4 regions of the Nocardioides lacus genome follow, and region 3 is predicted to be linked to each of the others. Evidence: predicted binding sites of a transcription regulator. Region 3 holds the regulator's gene; each other region holds the start of a gene.
The links. Region 3 encodes LexA, which represses DNA repair genes until DNA is damaged. Its sites were predicted from a motif close to TCGAACANNTGTTCGA; they were not measured.
Positions count from the first base shown of each region.

Region 1 (7,178 bases), 1.2 Mb from region 3:
TGTGCTCCGTCCTGATGGGTGCCGCGGCACCTGCTGCCGCCGATCCGGACCGGCTCGGCCTCAGCTGGGATGGGAGGACCTGGTCCGCCGCGCTGACCGGCAGCCTCTTCGGCACCAGCCCGATCGAGCGCTGGGTGCCAGGGGACAGCGACACCCAGCACTTCTATGTCCGTGACCAGGGCGGGGACGCGGCACGGCTCGCCGTCGACTACACCATGCCGCCCTCCGCGCTCCTCTCGGCAGACGACCTCACCGTGACCGCGACAGTGGATGCGGGTGCACCCGTGACGCTCGCCCCCGGCACGGGATGGATAGCCCTCGGCGGCACGTCCCTGGGCGAGGGTGCCACCAGCGACGTGGCTGTGACGGCCGTCTTCAACCCGGCGTCGACGAATGCGAGCATGCATGACTCGGCCTCCGTCGACTTCCGGGTGACGCTCAGTCAGATCGCGGGCCCCTCCGCCCAGACGGTCGGCGGAGGCGGCTCGCCGTCGCACGGCGATGCCGGCACCGGTGGTTCCGGCAACGCCGCGAAGAGCAGCGGGCCGGGCGGACTGCTGCCGAGCACCGGGGCACCCGAGATCGCCTGGGCCGTCGGCCTGGGCCTGTTCTGCCTCGGTGGGGGCGTGGGGATCGCCGCGTTGTCTCGGCGACGGGAGGAGGACTCCGATGCCGAGACGACCTAGCAAGCGCAGGCGCATCCTTGCCGTGGTGGCCGTCGCCGTCGTGCTCGGAGCGCGGCCCGCGTGGGCCTACTGGACCGCACAGCAGACCATGCCGTCACAGACGATCGACCTGGGCACGATCGACATCTCCGCGAGTCGCTCGGCCACGGTCGGACTCGACACCACGGCCCTGTACCCGGGAGCGTCGGTCGCTCAGGTCTATCAGGTCACCAACGCCGGCACCCTGCCGCTGTCGTACTACGCCGAGGGCTGGGCCTCCGGAGCGCTCGGAGCCGCGCTGGTCATCAAGGTGACCGATGCGGGGGCGGTGACCGGATCGGGTGCCAGCGCGACCTGTGGTGGCACGCAGCTGGTCCCCTCCGCCTCGACCATGCCGACCGTCTCGCCCGGATCACCGATCGCCTATGCCAGCGCTTCTGCCGGCCGCTCCGTCACGGTGTGGCCCGCGGGCGGCCCGACGCCCGCCTCGACGACTATCTGCGTGCAGGCATCCTTGCCCACCTCGGCCGCGAGCGCGCTGCAGGGCCAGACGTCGAGCGTGAACATCCGGTTCGTGGGGGAGCAGGTGGGGCAGCCGTGAGGGCCGGCAGGCGCCTGGCGGCCATGGTCTCGCTGGCGGTGGCGCTGATCTGCGGCCTCGTGGCGCCGCGGGCCTTCGCGTGGTGGACCGACACAGCGACGGTGACGACGACCGCTACCGCTCTGACGGTGCCCAAGGTGCCCGCCACCACGTGCGCCGTCGCCGGGAACGCCGTCACCGGATTCACCGCGACGATCGGCTGGACGGTGCAGACGGCCCCGGTCACGATGAGCTACACGGCCAAGGTACGGGGCAGCGCCGCCGCCGTCACGGTCACGACCAGTGGCTCATCGGCGTCCGTGCAGGTGACATCGAGCTTCCTGTCCTCGCTCGGCGCCTCGACGACCTACGTCGACATCACGACCGTCCTGCCGGGCGCCCCCAGCTGGACCTCGCCGACGCCGCACACCCGGGCCCTGACCGTCGGCGTCCTCGGAACCAGCCTGGCCTGCGGAGCCGACACCTGAGCGCTGACACTAGGCTTGCGTCCCGTGCCTGCGATCGGAGTCCTCGCCCTGCAAGGCGACGTGCGCGAGCACGTCGCGACCCTCACCGGCCTCGGCGTGGAGGCGTTCGGCGTACGCCGCAGCAGCGAGCTCGACCGGTGCGACGGCCTGGTCATCCCGGGCGGTGAGTCGACGACGATCGCGAAGCTGGCGCGCATCTTCGAGCTGCTCGAGCCGCTGCGCGAGCGGATCGGGGCCGGCATGCCGACCTTCGGCACCTGCGCCGGGATGATCCTGCTCGCGGACCGGATCGTCGACGGCACTGCCGGTCAGGAGACGATCGGCGGCCTCGACATCACGGTGCGGCGCAACGCGTTCGGCCGCCAGGTCGACTCGTTCGAGGAGGACCTCGACGTACGAGGCCTTCCCGAGCCGGTCCACGCCTTCTTCATCCGCGCTCCGTGGGTCGAGCAGGTGGGCGACAGCGTCGAGGTCCTCGCCAGCGCGGCCGGCCATCCCGTCGCTGTCCGGCAGGAGCATCTCCTCGCGACCAGCTTCCACCCGGAGGTCGGCGGCGACGCCCGGGTCCACGGTGTGTTCGTGGACATGGTGGCCGGTCGGTAGGATCGGGCGACCCCCCAGCACCGAACATCCTGAAGTGACAACGCTGAAGTAGGAACTATGTCTGGCCACTCAAAATGGGCAACGACGAAGCACAAGAAGGCTGCGATCGATGCGAAGCGCGGCAAGCTCTTCGCCAAGCTCATCAAGAACATCGAGATCGCGGCGAAGGCCGGTGGCCCCGACCTGGCCGGCAACCCGACCCTCTATGACGCGGTCCAGAAGGCCAAGAAGCAGTCGGTCCCCAACGACAACATCGACCGTGCGGTCAAGCGCGGTGGCGGTCTCGACGGTGGCGGCGTCGACTACACCACCATCATGTACGAGGTCTATGGCCCCAGCGGCGTCGCGCTGCTGGTGGAGTGCCTGACCGACAACAAGAACCGGGCCGCGATGGAGGTCCGCACCGCCGTGACCCGCAACGGCGGCACCATGGCCGACCCCGGGTCGGTCAGCCGGCTGTTCAACCGCAAGGGCGTCGTCGTCCTCGCCAAGGACCAGGAGGGCAGGCAGGTCGACGAGGACAGCGTCCTCGAGGCCACGCTCGACGCCGGCGCCGAGGACGTCAACGACCTCGGTGAGGCCTGGCAGGTCGTCTCCGAGGCCACCGACCTGGTAGCGGTCCGATGGGCCGTGCAGGAGGCGGGGCTCGACTACGACTCCGCCGACGTCGAGTTCGTGGCCAGCCTGGAGATCCCTGTCGCCGACGCCGCCACCGCCGGCAAGGTGATGAAGCTCGTGGACGCGATCGACGACCTCGATGACGTGCAGAACGTCTTCTCCAACGCCGACATCCCCGACGAGGTGCTCGAGCAGCTCGACGAGGAGTGAGCGCCTCGCCTCATCGCCGTCCGAGCGCCCCGACGGCCCCGCGTGTCCTACGCGGGGCCGTCGGTGTCTCCGGCTAGGCTGCGAACAGACGTTCGAAGGGATGGTGGGCTGATGCGCGTGCTGGGGATCGACCCGGGGCTGACCCGCTGCGGCATGGGCGTGGTCGACGGCGACGTCGGCAAGCAGCTGTCCCTGGTCGACGTCAACGTCATCCGCACCACCTCCACGCTCCCGGTCTGGGAGCGCCTGGTCTCGATCGAGAAGGGCATCGACGCCTGGATCGAGGAGCACCGTCCCGACGCGGTCGCCATCGAGCGGATCTTCGCGCGTTCGGACGTCTCGACGATCATGGGGACGGCACAGGCCAGCGGGCTGGCGATGGTGTGCGCGGCCCGGCGCGGGATCCCGGTGGCGCTGCACACGCCTTCCGAGGTGAAGGCGGCGGTCTCGGGCAGCGGGCGCGCCGACAAGGCGCAGGTGGGCGCGATGGTGACCCGCATCCTGCGACTCGCCGCGATGCCGAAGCCCGCGGACGCCGCCGACGCGCTCGCCCTGGCCATCACCCACATCTGGCGCGGTGGCGCGCAGAGCCGGATCGAGCAGGCGGTCGCGCGGGCCGATGCCGCCGACGGGAGCGGGTCCGGCGTCGCCGAGCGCAACCGGGCTCGCATCGAGGCCGCTCTCGCGCAGTCGCGCTCGACGCGCGCCCCCCGGTCAATCCGTACGACGATGGGAACGAAGTGATCGCATTCGTGCGCGGCACCGTGGCCGCGGTGACCCTGGCCAGCGCCGTCCTCGAGGTGGGCGGTGTGGGCCTGGAGCTGATGTGCACGCCGGCCACCCTGGCCGGCCTGCGCACCGGCGCGGAGGCCACGCTGCCGACCAGCATGGTGGTCCGGGAGGACAGCCTCACCCTCTTCGGGTTCGCCGACGAGGACGAGAAGCAGATGTTCGAGCTGCTCCAGACCGCGTCGGGCGTCGGGCCGAAGCTGGCCCAGGCCATGCTCGCCGTACTCTCGCCGGACGGTCTGCGGTCGGCCATCGCCGGCGACGACGTGAAGACGCTGACCCGCGTGCCGGGGATCGGCCAGAAGGGCGCCCAGCGGATCATCCTGGAGCTCAAGGACCGCATCGGTGCGCCGACGCGCGCCGCGTCGGCCACAGCTGTCGCGGCGCGGGTCGCGCCGTGGCGCGACCAGGTCACGCAGGGCCTGATGGGCCTGGGCTACCCCGTCAAGGATGCGGAGAAGGCGGTCGAGGCGGTGGCAGACCAGGCCGACGGCACCCCTGACGTCGGCGCGCTGCTGCGGGCCGCGCTTCGCACGCTGTCGAAGGCCTGAGCATGCCGTTCCACGAGGACGAGCTCGAGGCCGCCGAGGGAGCACACCTGCAGCGGCTGACAGCGGCAGAGGCGGAGGGGGACGAGCGCGCGATCGAGGCGGCGCTGCGCCCCCGCAACCTCGACGAGGTCGTCGGCCAGGGCCGGGTGCGGGCACAGCTCGGGCTGGTCCTGGAGGCGGCCAAGCAGCGTGGGCGTGCACCTGACCACGTGCTGCTCAGCGGGCCTCCCGGGCTGGGCAAGACCACGCTGGCGATGATCATCGCCGCCGAGATGGGCTCGCCGTTGCGGCTGACGAGCGGGCCGGCGATCACCCACGCCGGTGACCTGGCCGCGATCCTCAGCGGCCTCAACGAGGGCGACGTGCTCTTCGTCGACGAGGTGCACCGGATGTCGCGCCCGGCCGAGGAGATGCTCTACCTGGCGATGGAGGACTTCCGGGTGGACGTCGTCATCGGCAAGGGCCCCGGCGCTACGGCCATCCCGCTCGAGCTGCCACCGTTCACCCTCGTCGGCGCCACCACCCGCGCCGGACTGCTGCCCGGTCCGCTGCGGGACCGGTTCGGCTTCACCGGGCACCTGGAGTTCTACGAGCCCGACGAGCTCGACCTCATCGTGCGACGGTCCGCGGGCCTGCTGGGCGTCGAGGTCAACGCGGAAGGCTCGGCGGAGATCGCCTCCCGATCCCGGGGGACGCCCCGCATCGCCAACCGGCTCCTGCGGCGCGTCCGCGACTACGCCCAGGTCCGGGCCGACGGCATCGTCACGCTCGATATCGCGCGCAAGGCGCTCGACCTCTACGAGGTCGACCCGTTGGGTCTGGACCGCCTCGATCGCGGTGTGCTCGACGCCCTGTGTCGCCGGTTCGGTGGGGGACCGGTCGGCATCTCCACGCTCGCGGTCGCCGTCGGCGAGGAGCGCGAGACCGTCGAGGAGGTCGCCGAGCCGTTCCTGGTGCGCAACGGCTTCCTGGCCCGGACGCCGCGCGGGCGCATCGCCACGCCCGCCGCATGGGCGCATCTCGGGCTGTCCGCACCGCCGGGCAACGCGAACGGCTGGGAAACACTCCTCGACGAGTGAGTCGGATCCCGCAGGACTGCGGTCCTGTCGCGTTGGCACGGCTACACTTGCGCGTCGGCTGGCCGCAGGCCTGCCTGAATCCCCAATTCCTGGAGTCTGAGTATCCGTCGTGGCGCTTCTACCCATCTTCTTCATCGTCATCGTGGCCATGTGGTTCCTGATGATCCGGCCGCAGCAGAGGCGCCAGCGTGAAGCCCAGCAGATGCAGGCGATGCTCGTTCCCGACACCAAGGTCATGCTGACCTCGGGGATCTTCGGCGTCGTCCGGGAGATCACCGACGACTACGTCCTGGTCGAGGTCGCCGACGACATGGCGATCAAGGTCGTCCGTGCGGCGATCGGTCGGGTCCTGCCCGCGGAGTTCGGCGAGCCGACCGAGGAGACCGATCCGACTGCCGAGGCTGAGACGACCGCCGAGGTCGAGTCCAGCGCCGAGGTCGGTCCCGCCGAGCCGAAGGAGAACGAGTGATGGCACGCAAGACCAGTCGGCCCGGCCGCACCCTCGGGGTGTTCTTCCTGGTCCTGGCCATCGCCTACGGGCTCGTGGCGCTGGGCGGCAGTTGGAAGCCCGAGCTGGGCCTGGATCTCCAGGGCGGCACCCGGATCATGATGATCGCGAAGGGGCACCCCAGCTCCGATGCGATGAAGGAAGCCCGCAACATCATCGACCAGCGCGTCAACGGCTCCGGCGTGACGGCCGCGAAGGTCACCACCCAGGGTGGCAACCAGATCGTGGTCGAGATCCCCGGCAAGAGTCGCGACGACCTGGTGAACGAGGTCTCCCAGACCGCGCAGCTGCGCTTCCGCCTCGTCGCCTGCCAGAGCACGTGTGCCACCAGCTCGACCAGCGGTAGCTCCTCCGGTGTTGCCGGCACGGGCACCGCCGGCGGTACGGGCGCCACCGGCGGCACGGGCGCCACCGGCGGCAGCACCGGTGCCCCGCGCGCCGCCCTCGGCTTCGACCACAAGGCCACCACGAAGGCCGCCGAGAAGGCCAAGGCCAAGAAGAAGCAGCAGAAGGCAGCCGCCGCCGCGACGCCCACCGCGACCGCCTCGGCCGCGCCGAGCGCCGCGGCGAGCCCCTCGGCCTCCGCGACACCGTCGACCTCCGGCACGCCGGACCAGAAGAACGACGTGAGCGTCGATGACGCGGTCGCCTTCATGAACAACCCGCCGGCCGACCAGGTCACCAAGTTCGATGCCTACACCTGTCCCACCAGCGGTGCGCCGACCGTCGAGGACAACCCCAGCCAGCCGCTCATCACCTGCGACGCGAGCGGGGTGAAGTACCTGCTCTCGCCGGCGATCATCGAGGGCACGCAGGTGAGCGACGCCAGCTCGGGCATCCCGCAGGGCAGCGTCAGCTACGTCGTCACGCTCGACTTCCACAGCGCCGGCCGCAAGGCGTTCGCCGACGCCACCGGCGCGATCGCCGGCACCAGCCAGCTGTTCGCGATCGTCCTGGACGGTCAGGTCATCTCGGCGGCGACCGCCGAGAGCCGGATCAGCGGCAGCGCCCAGATCAGCGGATCCTTCACCCAGGACTCGGCCTCGGCGCTGGCCAACAACCTGAAGTTCGGCGCGTTGCCGGTCTC
Region 1 covers NZ_CP123620.1:2,228,313-2,235,490, forward strand. The annotation lists gene P5P86_RS10550 (hypothetical protein) at 1-686, shown strand, start outside; gene P5P86_RS10555 (hypothetical protein) at 670-1,266, shown strand; gene P5P86_RS10560 (hypothetical protein) at 1,263-1,733, shown strand; gene pdxT (pyridoxal 5'-phosphate synthase glutaminase subunit PdxT) at 1,758-2,336, shown strand; gene P5P86_RS10570 (YebC/PmpR family DNA-binding transcriptional regulator) at 2,394-3,164, shown strand; gene ruvC (crossover junction endodeoxyribonuclease RuvC) at 3,276-3,908, shown strand; gene ruvA (Holliday junction branch migration protein RuvA) at 3,905-4,504, shown strand; gene ruvB (Holliday junction branch migration DNA helicase RuvB) at 4,507-5,583, shown strand; gene yajC (preprotein translocase subunit YajC) at 5,693-6,052, shown strand; gene secD (protein translocase subunit SecD) at 6,052-7,178, shown strand, end outside.
Region 1: ruvC (crossover junction endodeoxyribonuclease RuvC) is a predicted target of LexA. The motif match lies at 3,245-3,260, and genes of this name have one in related genera.

Region 2 (7,178 bases), 1.2 Mb from region 3:
GCCGGGCTACTACCTGCTCGTCTTCAGCAAGCCGGGCTACCAGAGCCGCAGCTACGTCGTGGACGCGTCCTCGGCCACCGCCCAGAAGCCCCTCGACGTCGAGCTCGAGCCCGGGGAGGGCAAGCTGTCGGGGGTCGTCACGGGCCCGGACGGCAAGGCGGTCGGCGGCGCTGCGATCAGCATCAGCGACGGCACCAGCACGATCACCGCGAGCAGCAACACCAAGGGCCACGTCGGCGCCTGGTCGGTCAACGGTCTCTCCACCCCCGGTAGCTACATCGTCTCGGCCTCGGCCGACGGCGACAGCACCGAGGCCCGCGACGTCACCCTGGCGGCCGGCGGCACCGCCACCGCGAACCTGCGCCTGCGCAACGGCGTCGCCACCCTGAGTGGCAAGGTCTCCGCGACCGGCTCCGACGGTGTGATCAAGGGCGTGGGCGGCGCCACCGTCACCGTGACGGACGGCGCCGGCACCGTGCGCACGGCCACCACCGTGACCCAGGACCAGCTCGCCGGGACCTACCACGTGCCGGCGCTCCCGGCACCGGGCGACTACACCGTCACCCTGACCGGTCCGGACCTGCAGACCCAGACCAGCCGGCTGCATCTGAAGGGCGGTCAGGGCTCGGCCACGCTCGACGCCACGCTGCCCTCGGCGAGCGGCATCGTGCAGGGCATCGTCACCGACAGCGCCGGCGGCGCGCTGACCAGCGCCGGCCTGGTCCTCTCCAACGCCGACCACACCTACAAGACGACCAGCACCAGCGGCACGACGACCGACCAGGCCGGGTCGTTCCAGATCACCGGCGTCACGCCGGGCACCTACACCCTGACCACCCAGCTGTTCGCCTACCAGGGCAGCACGCTGACGGTGGGCGTCACCGCCGGCGGCGTCACCTCGGTCTCGCCGTCGCTGACCAAGCAGGCCGGCGGCGTCCTGCCGACGACCGGTGTCATCCTCGGCTCGGCCGTCGACGCCGCGACCGGCAAGTCGATCGGCACGTGCCCCGCGGCGGCAGCGCCCGGCACCGCGACCACGAGCACCTCGACGACGACCTCGAGCAGCGGCGACACCAGCACCGTCACCACCTCGACCGACCCGGCCCTGTGCCTGACGGCCACCGTCACCGAGGATGCGGCGGCCGACCAGGGCAGCGGCACCTCCACCTACACCGTGCCGTTCGGCGCCGACGAGCAGTACCGGCTGCCCGGCAAGGCCGCCGACGGCACCACGCTGGGCCTGCGGCCGGGCCTCTACACCGTCCGGATCAGTGCGCCGGGCTATGAGTTCACCTCCGTCACCGTCCAGGTGCCGATGGGCACGACGGTGACCGCGCCGGTCGCCCAGCTGCTGCGCGCCCCGACCGTGCAGGGCACCGTCGGCACCAGCGCGACGACGAACCCGAAGGGCGAGACGTGCGTCTTCGCCGTACCCGACGGGTCCTCCCTCACCCAGACGTGTGCGGCAGCGATCGGCAACACCTGCAAGGCCACGCCCGTGGGCTACAGCGGCTCGGCGGCGCTCGGCACCGTCTGCGCGTACGTCGACGGCACCGGCTCCTACAGCCTGCAGCTGCCCAAGCACGGCGTCTACACCGTGTACGTCGTCCCGAAGGACCCGGAGTTCCTGACCACCTCGGCGACCTTCTCGATGGACGCCGGGACGACGCAGGTCTACGACCCGCACCTCGACCGGCTCGGCCACCTCGACGTGACGGTGCTCAAGCCGGGCACGAACGGCGACCTGGTCGCGGCCAGCAGCGGTACCCAGATCACCATCACCCCGCTCAACGCCGACGGCAGCCCCGACAGCGCCGACGCGGTGACGGCGATCGTCGACGACACCGGTCAGGCCCACCGGACCAAGCTCGCCGCCGGCTCCTACGAGGTCGAGGCGACCGACGCGGTCGATCATCAGTACACGAACTCGCTGCCGACCTCCGTCTCGCTCAACCACGACACCTCGCTGACCCTGCCGCTGACCAACCCGGTCGGCTCGGTGGTCGGGAAGGTGAGCGCGGCGTACGACGGCTCCTCGCAGCCGGTCAAGAACGCGAAGGTCTCGATCAGCGCACCGGTCAGCTACAACGGCACCACGGCGGTGCGCGGTGTAGCCGAGCCGGTGACGGGCGGCGACGGCTGCTTCGGCATCCAGTCCGGGGCGACAGTGCCGACCTCGCCGTGCGGGGGGACGACCTGGGCCTCGGGAGCGCTCGTCGACAAGTCGTTCGTCTCCACCTCGGCCAACATCACCATCACCGCGCCCGGCTACCAGAGCCAGACGCTGTCCAACCAGGCCCTGCTCACCGGAGGCTCCAGCAACACCTTCACGCTGGTACCGAACCCGGTCCGGTTCGCCGCCACCATGACGGTGCTGCCGACCTCGGCCAACCCGTGGAACTCGGTGTCCTTCCAGGTCAGTGCCACCGGTGCCAGCACGAGCGGCATCAGCGTCTCGGCCAGCGCCGGCGGCACCGCGGGCACCGGCGTGCTGGCCTGGACCGACACCACGCTGAACTCCGGCGGCGTCTCGACCCCCGGCCTCATCCGGCCCGGCACCTACACGATCACCGCGACGGCTCCCGGGTACCAGACAGCCACCGGCACGCTGAAGTGCGTCGTCGACGACGGCACCGACTCCGCGACGAACTGCAGCTGGGCCACCCCGCTGCAGCTCAAGCAGAACGCCGCCCTGACCATCGGCGCGGTGCAGGCCGACGGCACAGCGATCGCGGGGGCGACGTACACGCTCAGGGACAGCGTCGCCGGGACCTCCAGCACGGTGACTCCCGCCAGCACCACCGCGAGCTTCTCCGGGCTCTCCCCCGACCCCGACGGAGGCCGCTACACGGTGACCATCAAGGCCGCCGGGTACCACTTCGGCACCGCCGGCACGGCCTCCGGCCTGCCCCTGACGTGCTCGAGCGACGCGGCAGTGCCCGCCACGCTGCTCCTGCCCGCCGGGGCGGCGTCGTCCTGCAAGGCGACGCTCACCGCGGCGCCGACCATCGCCGGCACCGCCATGGGCTTCACCACCGCCGACACCACCCCGACAGGTGACAAGATCTCGCTGACCGGTGCGACGGTGCATGCCGTGCACTGCACCGGCACCGGCAGCGACCAGAAGGTCGCCTGCCAGAGCACCGACGCGGACCTGACCGGCACCGTGAGCTCCGCCGGGGCGTACACGATCACGGGCTCGGCCACCGCCGAGCTGGCCACCGGCCTGTACAAGGTCAGCGTCGCGGTGCCCGGCTGGACCGGCAACGGCGGCGTCGCCTACGTCACCGTCAGCGGCGACACCGAGACCGACGCCGATCTCACGCTCACCCAGATCCCCGTCACCGTCACCGTCACCCTGCCCGACCAGGTGGGCGACAACATCGCCGACGCGACGCTGGTGCTGACCAACAGCGCAGGCGACGCGCTGCCGACCCCGACGGTCTCGGCGGGCGGCACCTACACCTTCACGAACGTGCTGCCGGGGACCTACACCTACGACGTGACCGGCGAGTCCATCCTGCACGGGTTCGGCACGCTGCCGTCGGTGGTGCTCAACACCAACGCGGCGTCCGCCAGCCAGGCCTTCAAGATCCCCGTCACCCTCGGCGCGAGCTCGCTGGGCGGCACCGTGGTGGACCGCAACGGCGCCAAGATCGCCAACGCCGCCGTCGTGCTCTGCCCGAGCGATGCCACCGCTGTCTGCACGCCCGGCAACGGGACCGACAAGAAGCCGCTGAGCGCGACCGCGGACGGCAACGGCGCCTACGCCCTCCGGAACGTCCCCAACGGGACCTACACCGTCTGGGCGTCGGCGTACGGCTTCACCACCGCCAGCGCGTCCTCGACCTACTCGGTGGACTACCGCAACGTCGCCTACACGATCCCGATCACCCTGCCCGTGATCACCCAGGCGGTCTCGCTGACCCTGAAGCCGAGCGCCGGCGCGAGCGACAGCCTCACCGGGACCAGCGTCACCCTCACCGGCGCGGGCCGCAACGCCGGCCAGACCCTCACACCCACCTCCGCGACCGGAGGGACCGCCTCGTTCGACCAGGTGCCGTTCGGCTGCTGGACGGCGAGCTGGACGTTGCCGTCGTACCACTTCGGCACGATCGCCACCCCGACCACCACCGGCGGCGACAGCACGCTGGGGTGCACGACCGGCACCGTCTCGGTCTCGGGGGCGGCGACGAACACGCCCGCCTCCGCGACCTACAACCTGACCGAGACCGGCACGGCCGTGAGTGCGAGGCTGGGCAGCTACTGGACCGGCACCTCGCACCCGTCGACGGCCCTGGTCACCCTGACCCAGAGCGGTACGTCGAAGACGACCTTCGACCTCACCCTCGGCAGCGGCTCCACCACGGTGTGGGTGCCGAGCGGGTCCTGGTCGGTCAGCGCCGCGGGCGACGACGTCGACAGCGGCTGGTGGCCCGCGGTCTCGAAGGCCGTCACCGGCAGCAGCCTCAGCCTCACGCTGACCCAGGCGCGCAAGCCGGTCGACCTCTCGGTCACCAATGGCACGACGCACACCACCATCACGATCACCGACGGCGCCGGCCTGACGCTGGACACCGATGTCTCGCTCGACAGCGACGGCACGGCCTCCTTCAGCCTGCCGCCGGGCACCTGGACGATCGCGGCATCGCGCAGCGGCTACGACGACGACAGCACGACCGTCACCTTCGACGACGACAGCGACCCGTCGACCACCGCCTCGGTCGACCTGACGCTGACCAAGACCGCTCCCCCGCCCTCGACCTCGCCCAGCGCCTCCGCGGATCCCTCCTCCGCCCCCTCCACCGACCCGTCCGCAGGAACCTCGAACGCCTCTGACCCGAGCGACACCACCACCCCCTGACGCGTTCAGTCGGGCCTGCGTCCGGGTTGAGTCGGGCCTGCGTCCGGGTTGAGTCGGGCCTGCGTCCGGGTTGAGTCGGGCCTGCGTCCGGGTTGAGTCGGGCCTCCGGCGTGACTTGGTGTTCGGGGTCGGCGCAAAGAAAAACGAGAAGCGTGGGCCAGTACCAGCGTGGCCCGGTGTCTTGGCCGGGTCGGGAGCCTTCCCTACGGTTGCGTCGGGCCACCATGGCTGTGATCCAGTACGACGAGATCTCCGCCCTGGTCTGGTTGTTGAAAGAAGGTTGACCACACACATCCGACCACCTAGGCTTCGAACATGCGTTCGAACTGATCTCTCTCGGTGGTGGTCTCCATGCATCAGATCCAGGCGGCACTCGCCACGATCGCTGCTGCCCTCGATGACGCCACGGACGCGGACCCGGTCTTCCTCGCGACGGCGGACAAGGCAGACGTGCTCGCACGACTGGAGCAGATCACCGCACGTGTGGCCGAGCTACGACTCCGCGTGATCGCCTCCGCACAGGACGTGGCCGAGGAGGTCAGTGCCCGCGATGTCGCAGCCTGGCTGGTTGCCCAGCACCGGGTCGAGAGTCCCGCCGCGTACGCCACCCTTCGGTTGGCCCGGGAGTTGGAGGGTCGGCCGGTGGTCCGGGCCGGGCTCGCGCGCGGTGCGTTCAGTCTCGAGCACGCCCGCGTGATCCTCCGTGGGCTCGACGACCTGCCCGACGACCTACCCGCCGAGGTGTTGGCGCGGGCGGAGGTCACGCTGTGCGACCTCGCGAGTGAGCACCGGCCCAAGGACCTGCGCCGCCTCGCCAGCCACCTGTTGGAGGTCGTCGCACCCGAGGTCGCCGAAGCCGCCGAGGCCGCAGCCATCCGTCGGCTCGAGGAGACCGCGAACGCGAAAGCGTGCCTCTCGATCACCGACCAAGGCGACGGGACGACCCGCATCCACGGCATCGTCCCCGAAACGGTCGGTCACCGGTTGCGGACCTACCTGCAGGCCTACACCCAACCCCGCATCGCCGCCCTGGAATCCGACGGCAGGGTCCAGCCCCGCAGCCGGCTCCTCGCCCACGCCTTCGCCCAACTCCTGGAGAACACCGACCCCACCCGCCTCCCCGCCCACGGGGGTGATGCCACCACCGTCATCGTCACCATGACGCTGGACCAGCTGCGGGCCGGTCTCGGTGTCGCATGGCTCGACGACGGCACCCCCATCAGCACCGGGGAAACCCGACGCCTCGCGTGCACCGCGGGGATCATCCCCGCCGTCCTCGGCGGCAACTCCGAACCCCTCGATCTGGGCCGCACCCGACGACTCTTCACCCCATCCCAGCGCAAGGCACTTGCGCTACGGGACAAGCACTGCCGCACCGAAGGCTGCACCGTCCCCACCGCCTGGTGCGACGCCCACCACGACCAACCCTGGTCAACCGGCGGCCACACCGACCTGAATCACGGCTCCCTCCTCTGCGGCCACCACCACAGACGCGCCCACGACCCCACCTACCAAACCACCCGACTACCCGACGGCCGCTACCGCTTCCATCACCGAACCCGAGACGTCCTGCGCCGGTGAGACACCGCCGATCAGCCGCGCGGCGGCGGGATCGGCGAGGGGTTGCTGAGCACCGAGATCTGCTCGACCGCGGGCGCCTGCAGCTCCCAGTCCCAGGTGTCGGTGGCCACGGTCGCGGTGATGAGCAGGCAGGGCCGCAGCTTGCCCCCGAGGCCCTGCCAGATGTCGCGCGGGCCGAGCTGCCCTCCGAGGGAGAGACTCACGGTGGAGTTCAGCCCCTCGGGTGCCACGCGCTCGGGCAGCGTCGGCGTACCCGCCAGGAGGCTGACCACGCTGCTCAGCAGCTGGTGCTCGTCGCGAGGGCTGCCGGCCCAGGCGCTGACCAGGTATCCGAGGTCGATCATCGGCTGCGGGCGTCGCTGGTAGGCGGGGCCGCCCTCGCTGCTGCGGACCACCGGAGCACGGCCGGGCTGGCTGCTGCGCTCGACCTGGTACAGGAAGAGGTTGACGGTCAAGCGCGAGAGGGTCGCGGCCCACGAGTCGTTGGGCGTCTCGAAGCTGATGTCGCCCACGTGCTCCGGGAAGGGCAGCCCCTCCCGCAGGAGTCGCTCGAGACCCTGGTCGACCTCACTGATGAACATGGCACCTCCGCGGTCGCACTCTAGGGCGCACGCAACGGAGGCCGCGGGGGTTTGGTCAAACTCGCCGTCGACTCGGGCTGACGGGTTCATCCCCGTACCATTGCCGACCGTGGGTGCCGCACCAGTCGAGAGTCTGCCGTCGGCGACGACCC
Region 2 covers NZ_CP123620.1:4,139,744-4,146,921, forward strand. The annotation lists gene P5P86_RS19415 (beta strand repeat-containing protein) at 1-4,864, shown strand, start outside; gene P5P86_RS19420 (HNH endonuclease signature motif containing protein) at 5,216-6,445, shown strand; gene P5P86_RS19425 (Pvc16 family protein) at 6,457-7,026, opposite strand; gene P5P86_RS19430 (phosphatase PAP2 family protein) at 7,136-7,178, shown strand, end outside.
Region 2: P5P86_RS19420 (HNH endonuclease signature motif containing protein) is a predicted target of LexA. The motif match lies at 5,174-5,189, and genes of this name have one in related genera.

Region 3 (7,178 bases):
AGGCGCAGAAGTCCCATCTCGTGGTCACCAACCACTCCCTGTTGGCGATCGACGCCATCGAGGGGGTGCCGATGATCCCCGAGTACGACGCCGTGGTCATCGACGAGGCGCACGAGCTGGTCGCCCGGGTCACCCAGGCGGCGACCGACGAGCTCACCGCCAACGACGTGGAGCGCGCCGCCCGGCGCTCGCAGCGCCACGTGGACGGCACCGAGGCCGACGACCTGGCGGACGCCGGCGAGGCGCTCCGGGTCGCCATGGGCGACGCCGCCGCCGGGCGCTTCACCGCGCTGCCGGCGGACCTGGCCGACGCGTTGGTGCTGGTCCGCGACGCGGCGCGCGCCTGCCTCTCGGCCTACCCCAAGCAGAGCGGCGATACGGCGTCCGAGGCCGGGCCCGATCCGGGCCTGCAGCAGGCCAGGGGAAGCGTCCAGGAGCTGTTCCAGATCGCCGAGCGGATGGCCGAGCACAAGGAGTCCGACGTGCTCTGGCTCGCCGAGGGGGGCGAGCGGATTCCCGCGCGGCTGTGTGTCGCGCCGCTGCAGGTGTGGGCCCAGATGCGCGAGCGACTGCTGAGCGACAAGACGGTGGTCTTCGCGAGCGCCACGCTCAAGCTCGGCGGCGACTTCGGGGTCGTCGCCGGGTCGCTGGGCCTGCGCAAGGACGATGCCGAGCTGCCGTGGCGCGGCCTCGACGTGGGCAGCCCCTTCGACTACGGCAGGCAGGGCATCTTGTACGTCGCCCGCCACCTGCCGACACCGGGGCGCGACGGGATGGTGCCAGCGGTGCTCGACGAGATCGTCGAGTTGATCGACGCCGCCGAGGGTCGCACGCTCGGGCTGTTCTCCAGCCGCCGTGCGGCCGAGGCCGCCGCGGAGGCGGTGCGCAAGCGGCTGCCGCACCTGACCACGCTCGCGCAGGGCGATGCCCAGCTGCCGGAGCTGGCAGCGCAGTTCGTCGGCGATCCGCACACGGTGCTCTTCGGGACGTTGAGCCTGTGGCAGGGCCTGGACGTCCCCGGAGACACCTGCCAGCTGGTGCTGATCGACCGGATCCCGTTCCCGCGCCCGGACGACCCGCTGATGAGCGCGCGCCAGCAGGCTGCCGACAAGGCCGGCGGCAACGGCTTCATGCAGGTAGCCGCCACGCATGCGGCGCTGCTGCTGGCGCAGGGTGCCGGTCGGCTGATCCGCACGACCAGCGATCGCGGTGTCGTCGCCGTCCTGGACCCACGACTGGCGACCGCCCGCTACGGCGGATTCCTCAAGGCCAGCCTGCCGCCGATGTGGCCGACCGTGGACCCGGCGATCGCGCGGCAGGCGCTGCGCCGGCTCGCCGAGTCCGCCGGCTAGCGGATCGGTCCGCCTGCACCACGCTCGACGCAGGACCCCGGAACGAGGTGACCCCGCGCGGCCCGAGGGTCGCGCGGGGTCAGGGACGGGAACAGGCTCAGCGGCGGGCCAGTGCGCTGAACTTCTCCACCTGGTGCATGTCCTTGGGCTGGCCCTCGCAGGAGAAGAGGCCGCCGACCCAGCAGGTCATCCGGGTGCTGGCGTTGGTCATCGTCAGCTCGACGCGCTTGACCTTCTTGGTGCTGAACGGCACCGTGACGGCGCCCTTGCCGGTCTTGGACAGCTTGATCGTCTTCACCTTCGTGGCGCCGTTGCGCAGGAAGACGGTCACCACGGCACCGGGACCGAGCTTCTTGTTCGCCATGTCGAGGCTGAGCCGCAGCCTGGTGTGCTTGCTCTTCAGCCTCTTGCCCTTCGGGACGAAGCGCTCGGTAGCGGCCGCGAGGTGGTTGATCCTCGCGGTGCCGCTGGCGCGCTTGCCGGTGCTGCGCACCTGGTAGGACTTCGTCGCCTTGGCGAGCGGGTAGTGGTTCGCGGCGCCCTCGCTGTAGGTGTGGGCCGGGTTGCGGTTGGCGGCGGCGAACTGGGCGAACGCCTTCTCGATCGGCAGCCCGGCGGCCTTCAGCGCACCCTTGATCGCCTGCAGCGAGTAGGCGTCCGGCGCACCCGGCGTGGCGGCTGCGCGCTCCCACATCGAGCGGATGATCGTCGGCAGGCCGCCCTGTGCCTGCGGTCGGTGCTCGGTGACCCAGCGGAAGAAGATCCAGCCGCCGTACACGCCGAAGGTGGTGTTCTTGTCCAGCGACAGCGCCGGCTTGCCGAGCGGCCCGTAGGGAAGGTACTGGGTGTTGTCGTTGATGGCGGTGTAGACCTCGTCCTCGACCCACACGGCCGTCGACTCCATGAACCAGGAGTCTTCGGTGGCGTCGTAGGCGAACTGCACGGCGTGGAAGAACTCGTGCGCGGCCGTCACGTCGAGGTTGCTGATCGGCGTGCCGCGACCACCGAACTCCGAGGGTGCGAAGTCGTTGTCGAGCACGCAGAACGCCGGCGTGTCGTGGGCGGTGGACCCGGCCCGCGGCTCGGGAGCGCAGTAGCCGTAGTAGCCCTGGCGGCCGACGTCGGCCAGGTAGATGTCGGTCCGGCTGTCGCCGCCCATCGCGCCGTCCGACTCCGGCATCCGGTAGCCGGCGGCCTTATAGGTGGCGTAGATGTGCTCCAGCGTGGAGAGCACGACCGCCGGCGTGATCGCCCCCGCCGGCGCGTCGACGCCGGTGGTCGCGTAGTGCACGCACAACGGCAGTGTCTGGGAGCAGACCGTCTGCTCGCCCGCCAGCTTCGGCCGACTGAGCGCGGACTCCGCCTGCTGGCGGGCGGCGCCCCGCAGGGCGTCGTGCGTCAGCGCGAGGCGTCGCATGTACATGGTGGCGTCGCCGGGCGTGTCGCCGTCGGCGTCGCCCGAGGTGGAGACCCGGGGTAGCAGCGGCACCACCGAGTGGGCAGCGGTCTGGGCCCCGGCCGGGGTCGTGGAGGCGATGACCAGACCCGAGGCCATCAGGGCCAGGAGCGCGGTGAGGAGTGCGAAGGAGCGGGGGAAGGCGCGGTTCACTCAGGCAGTCTAGGGGCCAATTCCCAAACCGCCACGACGCCGCCGATGACGACCATCCAGCCGACCAGCACGTCGAGCACCCAGTGGTTGGCCGTGCCGACGACCACAGCCGCCGTGGTCAGCGCGCCCGCCCAGCCCAGCACCTTCACGATGCGCCAGCGCGCGTAGCGATGGAGCACCAGCGCGCACCACAGCGACCAACCGGCATGCAGCGAGGGGAACGCCGCCAGCTCGTTGGTGATGTGCCCCATGCCCTTGGGGGCCGAGGCGTCGGCGCCCCACCAGCCCTGGTCGGCGTGGAGGGCCAGCACGTCGGTGAAGCCGTCCATGAAGCGTGGGGGAGCGGTCGGCAGCATCAGATAGAGGCAGAGCGCGAAGATCGTGGCGACCATCAGGGCGCGGCGGGCCGGGAGGTAGGCGTCGCGGCCCTTGAAGTAGACCCAGATCAGCACGCCGGCGGTGACGATGTAGTGCGCTGTGGCGTACCAGAAGCAGGCCAACAGGCCGATCGTGTCGTGCCGGACGAAGAACTGGTTGATCGGGTGTTCCCAGTCCAGCCGGACGGCTCGCTCGATCCTGAGCAGCTCCTTGGCCCGGTGCACCGCCGCGTCGCGGTTGTCGCTGGCGAGCAGGCGCGAGGAGGTGTAGCCGATGTAGAGCGCTGTGACCAGGATGAGCTCGCGCAGGCCGGTGCCGACGGGCGCGAGCCGACGCCAGACGGTACGCCGCGTTCCCGGCGTACCGATGATCGCATCGCTCTCGGCGAGCACGTCCTCCCGCACCGCTGGCTCCCTCGTGACAGTGGGACCGGGCCTACCCGATCCCACTGATCCTATGCCCGGCCTCTCACAGACTTCTCAGAACCGCCGTGACCTTGCCCAGGATGCTCGCCTCGGTGCCGTCGATCGGCTCGAGCGAGGAGTTGTGCGGGATCAGCCAGACCTTGCCGTCCTTGCGGCGGAACTCCTTGACGGTCGCCTCGCCGTCGAGCAGCGCGGCGACGAACTCGCCGTTGGTCGCCGTCTGGGCCTGCTGGATGACGATGTAGTCGCCGTCGCAGATCGCGGCCTCGATCATCGAGTCTCCCTTCACGCGCAGCAGGAACAGCTGACCGTCGCCGACCAGCTCCTTGGGCAGCGGGAAGACCGCCTCGGTCTGCTCCTCGGCGAGGATGGGCGCGCCGGCGGCGATCGTGCCGACGAGCGGGATGTAGCGGGCCTCGGGCATCGCGTCGCCGATGTCGGTCTCGTCGAAGGACGACTCGTCGGCGCTGCTGATCGCCTTGCGGGCGGCCAACACCTCGGGCAGGAACACCTCGAGCGCGCGCGGGCGGTGCGGATCGCGCTTGATGAAGCCCTTCTGCTCCAGCACCTTCAGCTGGTGGGCCACCGAGCTGGTCGAGGTGAGGCCGACGGCGGACCCGATCTCGCGCATGCTCGGCGGGTATCCGCGCTTCTCGATGCAGTCGCGCAGGTGCGCCAGGATGCGCTGCTGCCGCGGTGTGAGGCCGGTGGCGTCCGGCGGGCCGTCGGGCAGCTCGGCGAGATTGGTCTCGGTCGGCTCCGGCTTCGAGGTCATGGTGCGACGGTAGTGCGGACGTCGTGCGGGTTCAAACATCTGTTCGAACTCGGCGTGTCGAGATCGCGCGGCGTGCGCCGGGTCGAGAGTCGTGGTTCGGCCGTGTGCGCTCGAATGCGTGTTCGACACGCCGTGCTACGCGGTTCCTTGAGTCGTTCGAACACCTGATCTACTCTCGCTCATGTGTTCGATCGAACGTCTGATCGAAACGGCGCCACCAAAACTGTCGGTGGCCGTCGGTAGACATCGGATCGAACGCGCAAGGTCCCGACTTCCCCAGGAGACTGACATGACCACCATGACCCTCGACCAGCTGCTCGACACGCCGCGCCGGCGCTCCACCGTGCGGCTCACCCGGCGCGGACGTGTCGTGGTCTTCGTGGCGGGCCTGATCGTGCTGCTCGGCCTGGGGCTGCTCATCTCCAACGGTGCCGGGGCGGCCCTTCACTCCGGTGCGCCCGAGACGACTCACTCCGTGGTGGTGGCCCCCGGTGACACGCTGTGGGATCTCGCCTCGCAGGCCGCCCACGGCGGTGACGTGCGCGCGATGATCGATCACATCGAGCAGATCAATGGCCTCTCTGGTGTGAGCCTGTCGGCCGGTCAGACGCTGCGGATTCCGAACTGACCGGACCGGCGCTCAGGGCTCGTAGGACGCGGGCCAGCAGCAGAAGTGCTGCGAAGAGGCAGGCGGCGGCCCCGACGGCCGCCAGGGCCAACAGGGCCCATGCGCGACGCTCGCCACCGCGGGCGTCGGAGCCGAAGTCGATGGCAGAGAAGACCAGGTAGCCCCAGGCGACCACGGCGACGGTCGTGCCCAACGAGAGCGCGAACACGTCCCGACGGAACCTGCGCGGCGGCCGCGCACCCTTTCGAGCGCCTTTTCGCTTGCCCCCGCTCTGTTCCGCCACAGAGCCATTCTCCCTTGTCCGGGCGCCCTCCGGGGGCCGTTCGGCGCGACACGCCGAGACGCCGCGCCGTCACTTGCAAGGCTGGTGGCCGCGGCGTAGGCTCACCACAACATCTAGTACTTACACCGGTGTAGTTATCCACATCTAGTTCACACCCGGGGCCGGTTGGTTGCACATCTTGCAGCCGGTTCTCCACAGCGAAAGCGTCTTCGTCCACAGAGGGCGCGCCTCAGCGATCATCCAGCGACCCTCGAAGGAGGACCTCAGATGCACTGCCCGTACTGCCGGCACAGCGACACCAAGGTCCTCGATTCCCGGGTGGCCGAGGACGGCGGCTCGATCCGGCGGCGTCGCCAGTGCCAGGGCTGCGAGAAGCGGTTCAGCACGGTCGAGCTCATGCAGCTGACGGTGCTCAAGCGCTCCGGCGCGACCGAGCCCTTCACGCGGGACAAGGCGGTGGCCGGCGTGCGCAAGGCGTGCAAGGGCCGTCCGGTGAGCGAGGACCAGCTGGCCTGCCTCGGCCAGGAGGTCGAGGACGCCCTGCGCACGAGCGGGTACGCCGAGGTTCCCGCCCACGAGGTGGGGATGGCGATCCTGGCACCGTTGCGTCAGCTCGACGAGGTCGCCTACCTGCGGTTCGCCAGCGTCTACCGCCAGTTCGAGTCGGCCGACGACTTCGAGGACGAGATAGCGGTCCTCCGCACCGAGCGCAGGCTGCGCCCGGCCGCCGAGGACATGCAGCCGGTCGCCACCGGCTGATCCAGACCGCCCGGGCAGGCCGTGGGGAAGCGTGCCTGCCCGGGCTTCCAAGCACCACAGCACCACGACGCATCGCAACGCATCGCAACCGACGCACGACACGACAATCACGCGACAAGGGGACAAGGCAATGACCGAGACGGTGAGCGGCGCGGGTCACAAGGCTCGCTCCGGTGCGGGGCTGCACCTCGAGCGGGTGTTCAGCACCGAGGGTGTTCACCCCTACGACCAGATCACCTGGGAGCGACGCGACGTCGTCCAGACCAACTGGAAGACCGGAGAGACGGTCTTCGAGCAGCGCGGCGTGGAGTTCCCGGACTCCTGGTCGGTCAACGCCTCCACCATCGTCACCACCAAGTACTTCCGCGGTGCCGTGGGCACGCCGCAGCGTGAGACCAGCCTCAAGCAGCTGATCGACCGCGTGGTGAAGACCTACACCAAGGCCGGGATCGAGCACGGCTACTTCGCGACCGACAAGGACGCGCAGGTCTTCGAGGAGGAGCTGACCTGGCTGCTCGCCAACCAGTACTTCGCCTTCAACTCCCCGGTCTGGTTCAACGTCGGCACCCCGTCCCCGCAGCAGGTCAGCGCGTGCTTCATCCTCTCGGTCGACGACTCGATGGACTCCATCCTCAACTGGTACAAGGAGGAGGGCTTCATCTTCAAGGGCGGCTCCGGTGCCGGTCTGAACCTCTCGCGCATCCGCTCCTCCAAGGAGCTGCTCTCCTCCGGTGGCACCGCGTCGGGTCCGGTCTCCTTCATGCGCGGCGCCGACGCGTCGGCCGGCACCATCAAGTCCGGCGGTGCGACCCGCCGTGCGGCCAAGATGGTCGTGCTCGACGTCGACCACCCCGACATCGAGGAGTTCGTGATGACCAAGGCGCGCGAGGAGGACAAGATCCGCGCGCTGCGCGACGCCGGCTTCGACATGGACCTCGGCGGCCAGGACATCACCTCGGTGCAGTACCA
Region 3 covers NZ_CP123620.1:1,034,301-1,041,478, forward strand. The annotation lists gene P5P86_RS04800 (ATP-dependent DNA helicase) at 1-1,352, shown strand, start outside; gene P5P86_RS04805 (MXAN_6640 family putative metalloprotease) at 1,450-2,961, opposite strand; gene P5P86_RS04810 (phosphatase PAP2 family protein) at 2,958-3,743, opposite strand; gene lexA (transcriptional repressor LexA) at 3,808-4,539, opposite strand; gene P5P86_RS04820 (LysM peptidoglycan-binding domain-containing protein) at 4,829-5,167, shown strand; gene nrdR (transcriptional regulator NrdR) at 5,718-6,209, shown strand; gene P5P86_RS04830 (vitamin B12-dependent ribonucleotide reductase) at 6,340-7,178, shown strand, end outside.

Region 4 (7,178 bases), 1.8 Mb from region 3:
AACTCGTCGGAGGGGTAGCGTCCGGCCAAGAGGTCCAAGGTGGCGTCGTAGGCGCTGCGGGGCAGCCCGGTGAAGGGTGCGGACCGGCGGACCAGGTCGTAGAGCTCGTCCACGTGCCAGGCGTCGAGAGCGGTGGCGGCGACGACCTGCTGGGCCAGCACGTCCAGAGGGTTGGCCGGTACGGCGAGGGCCTCGATCGCGCCCGATCGCATCCGCTCGACAGCGACGGCGGTCTGGGCCAGGTCGCCGCGGTGCTTGGGGAAGAGCACGCCGCGGGAGACCTCTCCGACCTGGTGGCCGGCCCGGCCCACCCGCTGCAGGGCGCTGGCGACGCTCGGGGGCGACTCGATCTGCACCACCAGGTCGACCGCACCCATGTCGATGCCCAGCTCGAGGCTGCTGGTCGCCACCACCGCGGGCAGCCGGCCGCGCTTGAGGTCGTCCTCGATCAGCGCCCGCTGCTCCTTCGACACCGAGCCGTGGTGCGCCTTCGCTATCACCGTCGGCTCGCCGAGGCGCTCGCTGGCGAGCTCGTTGAGGCGGCCGGTCAGCCGCTCGGCGAGCCGGCGGGAGTTGGCGAAGACGATGGTCGACCGGTGCTCGGCGATGAGGTCGGTGACGCGCTCCTCGACGTGGGGCCAGATCGAGGTGGCCCGCTGCGGGTCGGTGTCCGACCCCTCGTCGTACTCCTCCGGAGCGGTCATGTCCTCCACCGGCACCACGACGCGCAGGTCCCACTCCTTGGCCGAGGGCGGCGCGACGATCTCGACGGGCGCGGAGCCGCCGAGGAATCGGGCGACCTCCTCGAGCGGGCGGACGGTGGCGGAGAGCCCCACCCGCTGGGCCGGTGTGTCCAGCAGCGCGTCGAGCCGCTCCAGGCTGAGGGCGAGATGGGCGCCGCGCTTGGTGCCGGCGACGGCGTGTACCTCGTCGATGATCACCGTCTCGACGCTGCGCAGCACCTCCCGCGCCTGGCTGGTGAGCATCAGGAAGAGCGACTCGGGGGTCGTGATCAGGATGTCGGGCGGTGTGGTGCTCAGCCGGCGACGGTCCGCGGCGGGGGTGTCGCCGGAGCGGACGCCGACCCGCAGCTCGGGCACCTCGATGCCCAGGCGCGCAGCCGTATGGCCGATGCCTGCCAGCGGGGCGCGGAGGTTGCGCTCGACGTCGACGGCCAGTGCCTTGAGCGGCGAGATGTAGAGGACCCGACAGCGCTCGGTCTTCTCCGGCACCGGCCGGGTCAGGAGGCGGTCCAACGACCAGAGGAAGGCGCTGAGCGTCTTGCCGGAGCCGGTGGGCGCCACCACCAGGGCGTGACGGCCGGCGCCGATCGCCTGCCAGGCGCCGGCCTGGGCGGGTGTGGGGGCGGCGAAGGCGGCGGTGAACCACTCGCGGGTGGGCGCGCTGAACCCGCCCAGCGCATCGTGGACGAGCCGCTCCGACATGCGGTCCATCCAACCAGCCGACCGGAAACCTCGTGCGGCAGCCGCGACCAACCAGGCGGGGCCCGTGGGGCTTCCGGGAGGCCCGGCCGCGTCGTCCCCGGGCGGTCCTCCCGGCCGCCGGCGGGGCCGTGTCAGAGTGGAGGCATGACCGACGCCGCCGACACCGCGCCCGAGGGTCTCTCCGATGAGACGATCGAGCCCGACACCAAGGACTGGACCTGGGTGCTCAACGAGACCTGCCCGGAGTGCGGATACGAGGCGTGGTCGATGACGGTGGACCGGTTCGCCCCGATCGTGCGGGACAACGCGACCGTGTGGGAGCGGCTCCTGGCCGACGAGGGCGCGCGCCGCCGGCCGCGGCCCGACGCCTGGTCCCCGCTCGAGTACGGCGCCCACGTCCGCGACGTGCACCTGGTCTTCGCCGAGCGGATCCGGCTGATGCTGGCCGAGGACGAGCCCCGGTTCGCCAACTGGGACCAGGACGCCACGGCGCGGGAGAAGGCCTACCACCTCGCCGACCCGGCCGTGGTCGCCACCGAGCTGCTCGAGGCGGCCACGGCCGTCGCCGACCTCTACGAGACAGTCCCGCCGGACGCGTGGAGCCGCCGGGGGCTGCGCTCCAACGGCAGCGAGTTCTCCGTCGAGACGCTGGGGCGCTACCACCTGCACGACGTGGTGCACCACCGCTGGGACGTCGACGGCACCGGCTGGGGAGCCTGATGCGTCATACCGAGTTCTGGTCGCGGATGGAGGCGGCCCTCGGGCCGGGCTACGCGGGCGTCTGGGCCTCGCAGTACGTGCTCGCCGCGCTGGACGGTCACACGGCCCAGGAGGCGCTCGCCGCGGGCTATGCGCCCAAGGAGGTCTGGGCCGCCGTCTGGGAGGCGCTGCAGCTGCCGCCCTCGCAGCGTTGAGACGGCGGCCGGCCTCAACCCCAGGGCCGCGACGACCCGCGACGACGCGCGACACGCCGGTCCCGCTTGGGTTGCTCGAACAGATGTTCGGGCTAGATTGATCCACAGGTGACGCTGCGAGCAACCTTCTCCACAGGTCCGATGCGGAAACTGTCGGTGGCTCCGTCTAGCGTCCAGCCTTGATGACGAGGACACGAGCAAACGCGACGAAGACGGCGGGCCCCAAGGCCCCGCAGGGAAGGACCATCATGGCTGGTGGAGACCGCGACAAGGCCCTCGAGCTGGCGCTCGCAGGCATCGAGAAGCAATACGGCAAAGGCTCGGTCATGCGGCTGGGCGACGACTCCCGCGCACCGCTGGAGGTGATCCCGACCGGTGCGATCTCGCTCGACGTCGCGCTCGGCATCGGGGGGCTCCCGCGGGGTCGTGTGGTGGAGATCTACGGTCCGGAGTCCTCCGGTAAGACGACCGTCGCGTTGCACGCGGTCGCCAACGCCCAGCGCAACGGCGGCATCGTGGCGTTCATCGACGCCGAGCACGCCCTCGACCCCGAGTACGCCAAGGCGCTCGGCGTCGACACCGATGCGCTGCTGGTCAGCCAGCCCGACTCCGGTGAGCAGGCGCTGGAGATCGCCGACATGCTGATCCGTTCCGGCGCGCTCGACCTCATCGTCATCGACTCCGTGGCAGCTCTGGTGCCGCGCGCCGAGATCGAGGGCGAGATGGGCGACAGCCACGTCGGCCTGCAGGCGCGCCTGATGTCGCAGGCGCTGCGCAAGATGACCGGCGCGCTCAACCAGTCCAAGACCACCGCGATCTTCATCAACCAGCTGCGCGAGAAGATCGGCGTCATGTTCGGCTCGCCCGAGACCACCACCGGTGGCCGCGCGCTGAAGTTCTACGCCTCGGTCCGCCTGGACGTGCGCCGCATCGAGACGCTCAAGGACGGCACCGACATGGTCGGCAACCGCACGCGCGTCAAGGTCGTGAAGAACAAGGTCGCCCCGCCGTTCAAGCAGGCCGAGTTCGACATCATGTACGGCAAGGGCATCAGCCGCGAGGGCGGCCTGATCGACGTCGGTGTCGACGCCGGTCTGATCCGCAAGGCCGGTGCCTGGTTCACCTACGAGGGCGACCAGCTCGGCCAGGGCAAGGAGAACGCACGCACCTTCCTCAAGGACAATCCCGACCTCGCCAACGAGCTCGAGAAGAAGATCCTGGAGAAGCTGGGCGTGGGCGCCACGGTCGACGAGGCCCCGCTGGCCGAGCCGGTCGGTGTCGACGACTTCTGAGCCCCGGCCCTCGATGAGCGAGGCGTGGCCGTCCGATCCGCCGGAGTGGCTCGGAGACGTCTCGGCCGGGGTGGAGGCGTGGACGCGCCGCTCCGCCCCGGCCGGATCGGCCCGACCGGGGCGAGCGGCCGGTGAGGAGGCCGAGCCGGTCGACGAGGTCGCCCGTGGCCCCGAGGCGGATCCGGAGTCGGTCGCACGCAAGATCCTGCTCGACCAGCTGACCGGTCAGGCGCGCAGTCGCCAGGAGCTCGCGGACAAGCTCGCCAAGAAGCTCGTGCCCGACGAGATCGCCGCCACGCTGCTCGATCGGTTCGAGGAGGTCGGGCTGATCGACGACGCCGCCTTCGCCCGACTGTGGATCGACAGCCGCCAGGGCAGCAAGGGCCTTGCCCGGCGAGCCCTCGCGCAGGAGCTGCGGCGCAAGGGCATCGCCGACGACGTCGCCCGCGAGGCACTCGACGAGGTCGATCCTGCCGACGAGGAGGCGGCCGCGCGCTCGCTCGTGCGGCGCAAGCTCCGCACGATGAGCCGCCTGGACGAGACCACCAAGGTCCGTCGGCTGCTCGGGATGCTGGCCCGCAAGGGCTACTCGTCGAGCCTGGCGATGAGCGTGATCCGCAGCGAGATCGCAGACGTGCCAGAATCCGACGCGTGAGTGCACGCGAGCGCGAAGTCCTGAGCTACGAGTTGTTCGGCACGGCTGTGCGAGAGCTCGCCCAGCAGGTGGTCGACTCCGGTTACGAGCCGGACATGGTGCTGTCCATCGCCCGCGGCGGTCTCGGCCTCGGCATGGGCCTGGGCTACGCCCTGGACATCAAGAACCTGTCGGCCGTCAACGTCGAGTTCTACACCGGCGTCGGCGAGACCCTCGACGTGCCGATGATGCTGCCGCCCACGCCGGCGGCGATCGACCTGACCGGCCTGAAGGTCCTCATCGCCGACGACGTCGCCGACTCGGGCAAGACGCTCGAGGTCGTGCGCGCGTTCTGCGCCGGCCACGTCGCCGAGGCGCGCACCGCGGTGATCTACGAGAAGCCGTGGACGATCATCCACCCCGAGTACGTGTGGCGGCGTACCGACCGGTGGATCGACTTCCCCTGGTCGGCGCTGCCGCCGCTGGTGGATCGGCACGGCGGGATCGGGCACTGATGAGCCTCCTCGAGGATCTGCGGGTGCCACGCGGTCGCGTCGAGCTGTCGTCCTACTCCACCCGCGCGACGCCCGGCGTCCACGGCGGCAAGAAGCGCGGCCATCGCGCGCTGTTCGACCTCGGCGCCGAGCTGATGGAGCTGCAGACGAAGCTCTACGCCCAGCGTGAAGCCGTCGGCGCGCGGCGCCTTCTGCTCGTGCTCCAGGGCATGGACACCTCCGGCAAGGGTGGCGTCCTCAAGCACACGGTCGGCCTGGTCGACCCGGTCGGCGTCCGGATCACCTCCTTCAAGGCGCCGACCGAGGAGGAGCGCGCCCACGACTTCCTGTGGCGGATCGAGAAGGCGGTCCCCGGGCCCGGCTATCTCGGGGTGTTCGACCGGTCGCACTACGAGGATGTCCTGATCGGCCGGGTGCGCTCGCTCGCCCCGATGACGGAGATCGAGCGCCGCTACGACGCGATCAACGGCTTCGAGCGCCGACTCGTCGAGGAGGGGACCACGATCGTGAAGTGCTTCCTCCACATCTCGCCCGCCGAGCAGAAGGAGCGCCTGCTCGCGCGGCTCGACGATCCGACGAAGCACTGGAAGTACAACCCCGGGGATGTCGACGAGCGCCAGCTGTGGACCGACTACGCCCGGGCCTACGAGATCGCGCTGGAGCGCACGAACACCGACATCGCTCCCTGGTACGTCGTGCCCAGCGACCGCAAGTGGTACCGCAACCTGGCCATCGGCGAGCTGCTGCGTGAGTCCCTGAAGGACCTCCACCTCGGCTGGCCACCCGCCGACTTCGACGTCGCAGCCGAGCGCAGGCGGCTGATGGACGACACCATCGGCGAGGCGGGCGCGTGAGCCTGCCGCGCGTCACTGTCACCCGCTACGTCACACCGCTCCGCGAGGGCGGCAGCCTGCCCGGGATCGTGGAGGCCGACGACCTCGGCACCTACGTCTGCAAGTTCCGTGGCGCTGGTCAGGGCCTGCGGGTGCTGGTCGCGGAGGTGATCGTCGCCGGCCTGGCCCGGACCCTCGAGATCGCGACCCCGGACCAGGTGGTGCTCGACCTCGACGCGGAGATCGCGCGCTACGAGGCCGACGAGGAGGTCCAGGACCTGATCAACGCCAGCAGCGGCCTCAACCTCGGCATCGACTTCCTGCCCGGTGCGTTCGGGTACGACGCGGCGTGCGAGCCGGAGCCCGGCCTCGCCGGTCGGATCGTGTGGCTCGACGCGCTGACGGCCAACGTCGACCGCAGCTGGCGCAACCCCAACCTGCTGGTGTGGGGCGGCACGGTGCAGGCGATCGACCACGGTGCCTCGCTCTACTTCCACCACTCCTGGCCCGGCGGGGTGGGCAGCCCGGACCGGTTCGCCGCCCAGCCCTACGACCTCTCCGAGCACGTCCTGAAGGATCACGCCGTCAGCGCCGCCGAGCAGGCGCCGGCACTGCGCGAGCGACTGGACGCCGCCGCGCTGACGAAGGTCGTCGACGACGTGCCGGACGAATGGCTGGAGCCTGTCCCGGGCGCGGCGACGCCGGCCGAGCTCCGGGCCCACTACGTGGAGTTCCTCCGCGCCCGGCTCGCGGGCCCTCGGCCGTGGGAGCCGACCGCATGAGCCCCTACCAGTACGTCGCGCTGCGCTGCGTGCCCCGCGTGGAGCGTGAGGAGTTCGTCAACGTGGGGGTGGTGCTCTACTGCCCCGAGGCCAGGTTCCTCGCCTCCGCGTCGCGGGTCGACCCGTCCCGGCTCGCCGCGTTCGCCCCGGGCCTGGACCTGGTGGCGGTGCACTCGGCGCTGGCAGCGATCGACATGGTCTGTCGTGGCGAGGCGCCCGGCGGCGGCGGTGAGCGGGCGACCGCCTACGGCGTGCGGGTGCTCGCCGACACGCAGAGCAGTCGGTTCGGCTTCCTGAAGGCGCCGCGCAGCACCGTGATCCAGCCCGGGCCCGTGCACGGTGGCGTCACGGCCGATCCGGCGACCGAGCTCGAGCGGCTGCTCGACCGGCTGGTCCCCTAGACCGGGACCAGCTCGACCGCTCCCACCGCGTAGCGCGCCAGCACGGTGCGGGCCACCTCGGGGTGGGCCCCCAGCGGAGCCGACACCGCCACGGCGCCGGCCTCGTAGGCCAGCTCGGCGGCCCGGTCGACCAGGCTGCCCGGGGCGAGGAAGAGCGAGGCCACGGCGATGTGCCGGCGTCCCTCGGCGCGGAAGGCGCGCACCGCCTCACCGGTGGCCGGCGGCGCGGAGGAGGCGTACGCAGCGGTCACGGGCAGCTTGTGGTGCGAGCCCCAGATCCGCGCCAGCCGGGCGACGGCCTGGTTGGCCAGCGGGTCCGAGGAGCCGGCGGCCGCCAGCACCAGCGCGTCCAGCTCGCGGAC
Region 4 covers NZ_CP123620.1:2,796,495-2,803,672, reverse strand. The annotation lists gene P5P86_RS13295 (Lhr family helicase) at 1-1,445, opposite strand, end outside; gene P5P86_RS13290 (DinB family protein) at 1,590-2,165, shown strand; gene P5P86_RS13285 (DUF3046 domain-containing protein) at 2,165-2,359, shown strand; gene recA (recombinase RecA) at 2,608-3,651, shown strand; gene P5P86_RS13275 (regulatory protein RecX) at 3,665-4,306, shown strand; gene P5P86_RS13270 (phosphoribosyltransferase) at 4,303-4,800, shown strand; gene P5P86_RS13265 (PPK2 family polyphosphate kinase) at 4,800-5,654, shown strand; gene P5P86_RS13260 (HipA family kinase) at 5,651-6,415, shown strand; gene P5P86_RS13255 (DUF3037 domain-containing protein) at 6,412-6,816, shown strand; gene P5P86_RS13250 (sirohydrochlorin chelatase) at 6,813-7,178, opposite strand, start outside.
Region 4: recA (recombinase RecA) is a predicted target of LexA. The motif match lies at 2,435-2,450, and genes of this name have one in related genera.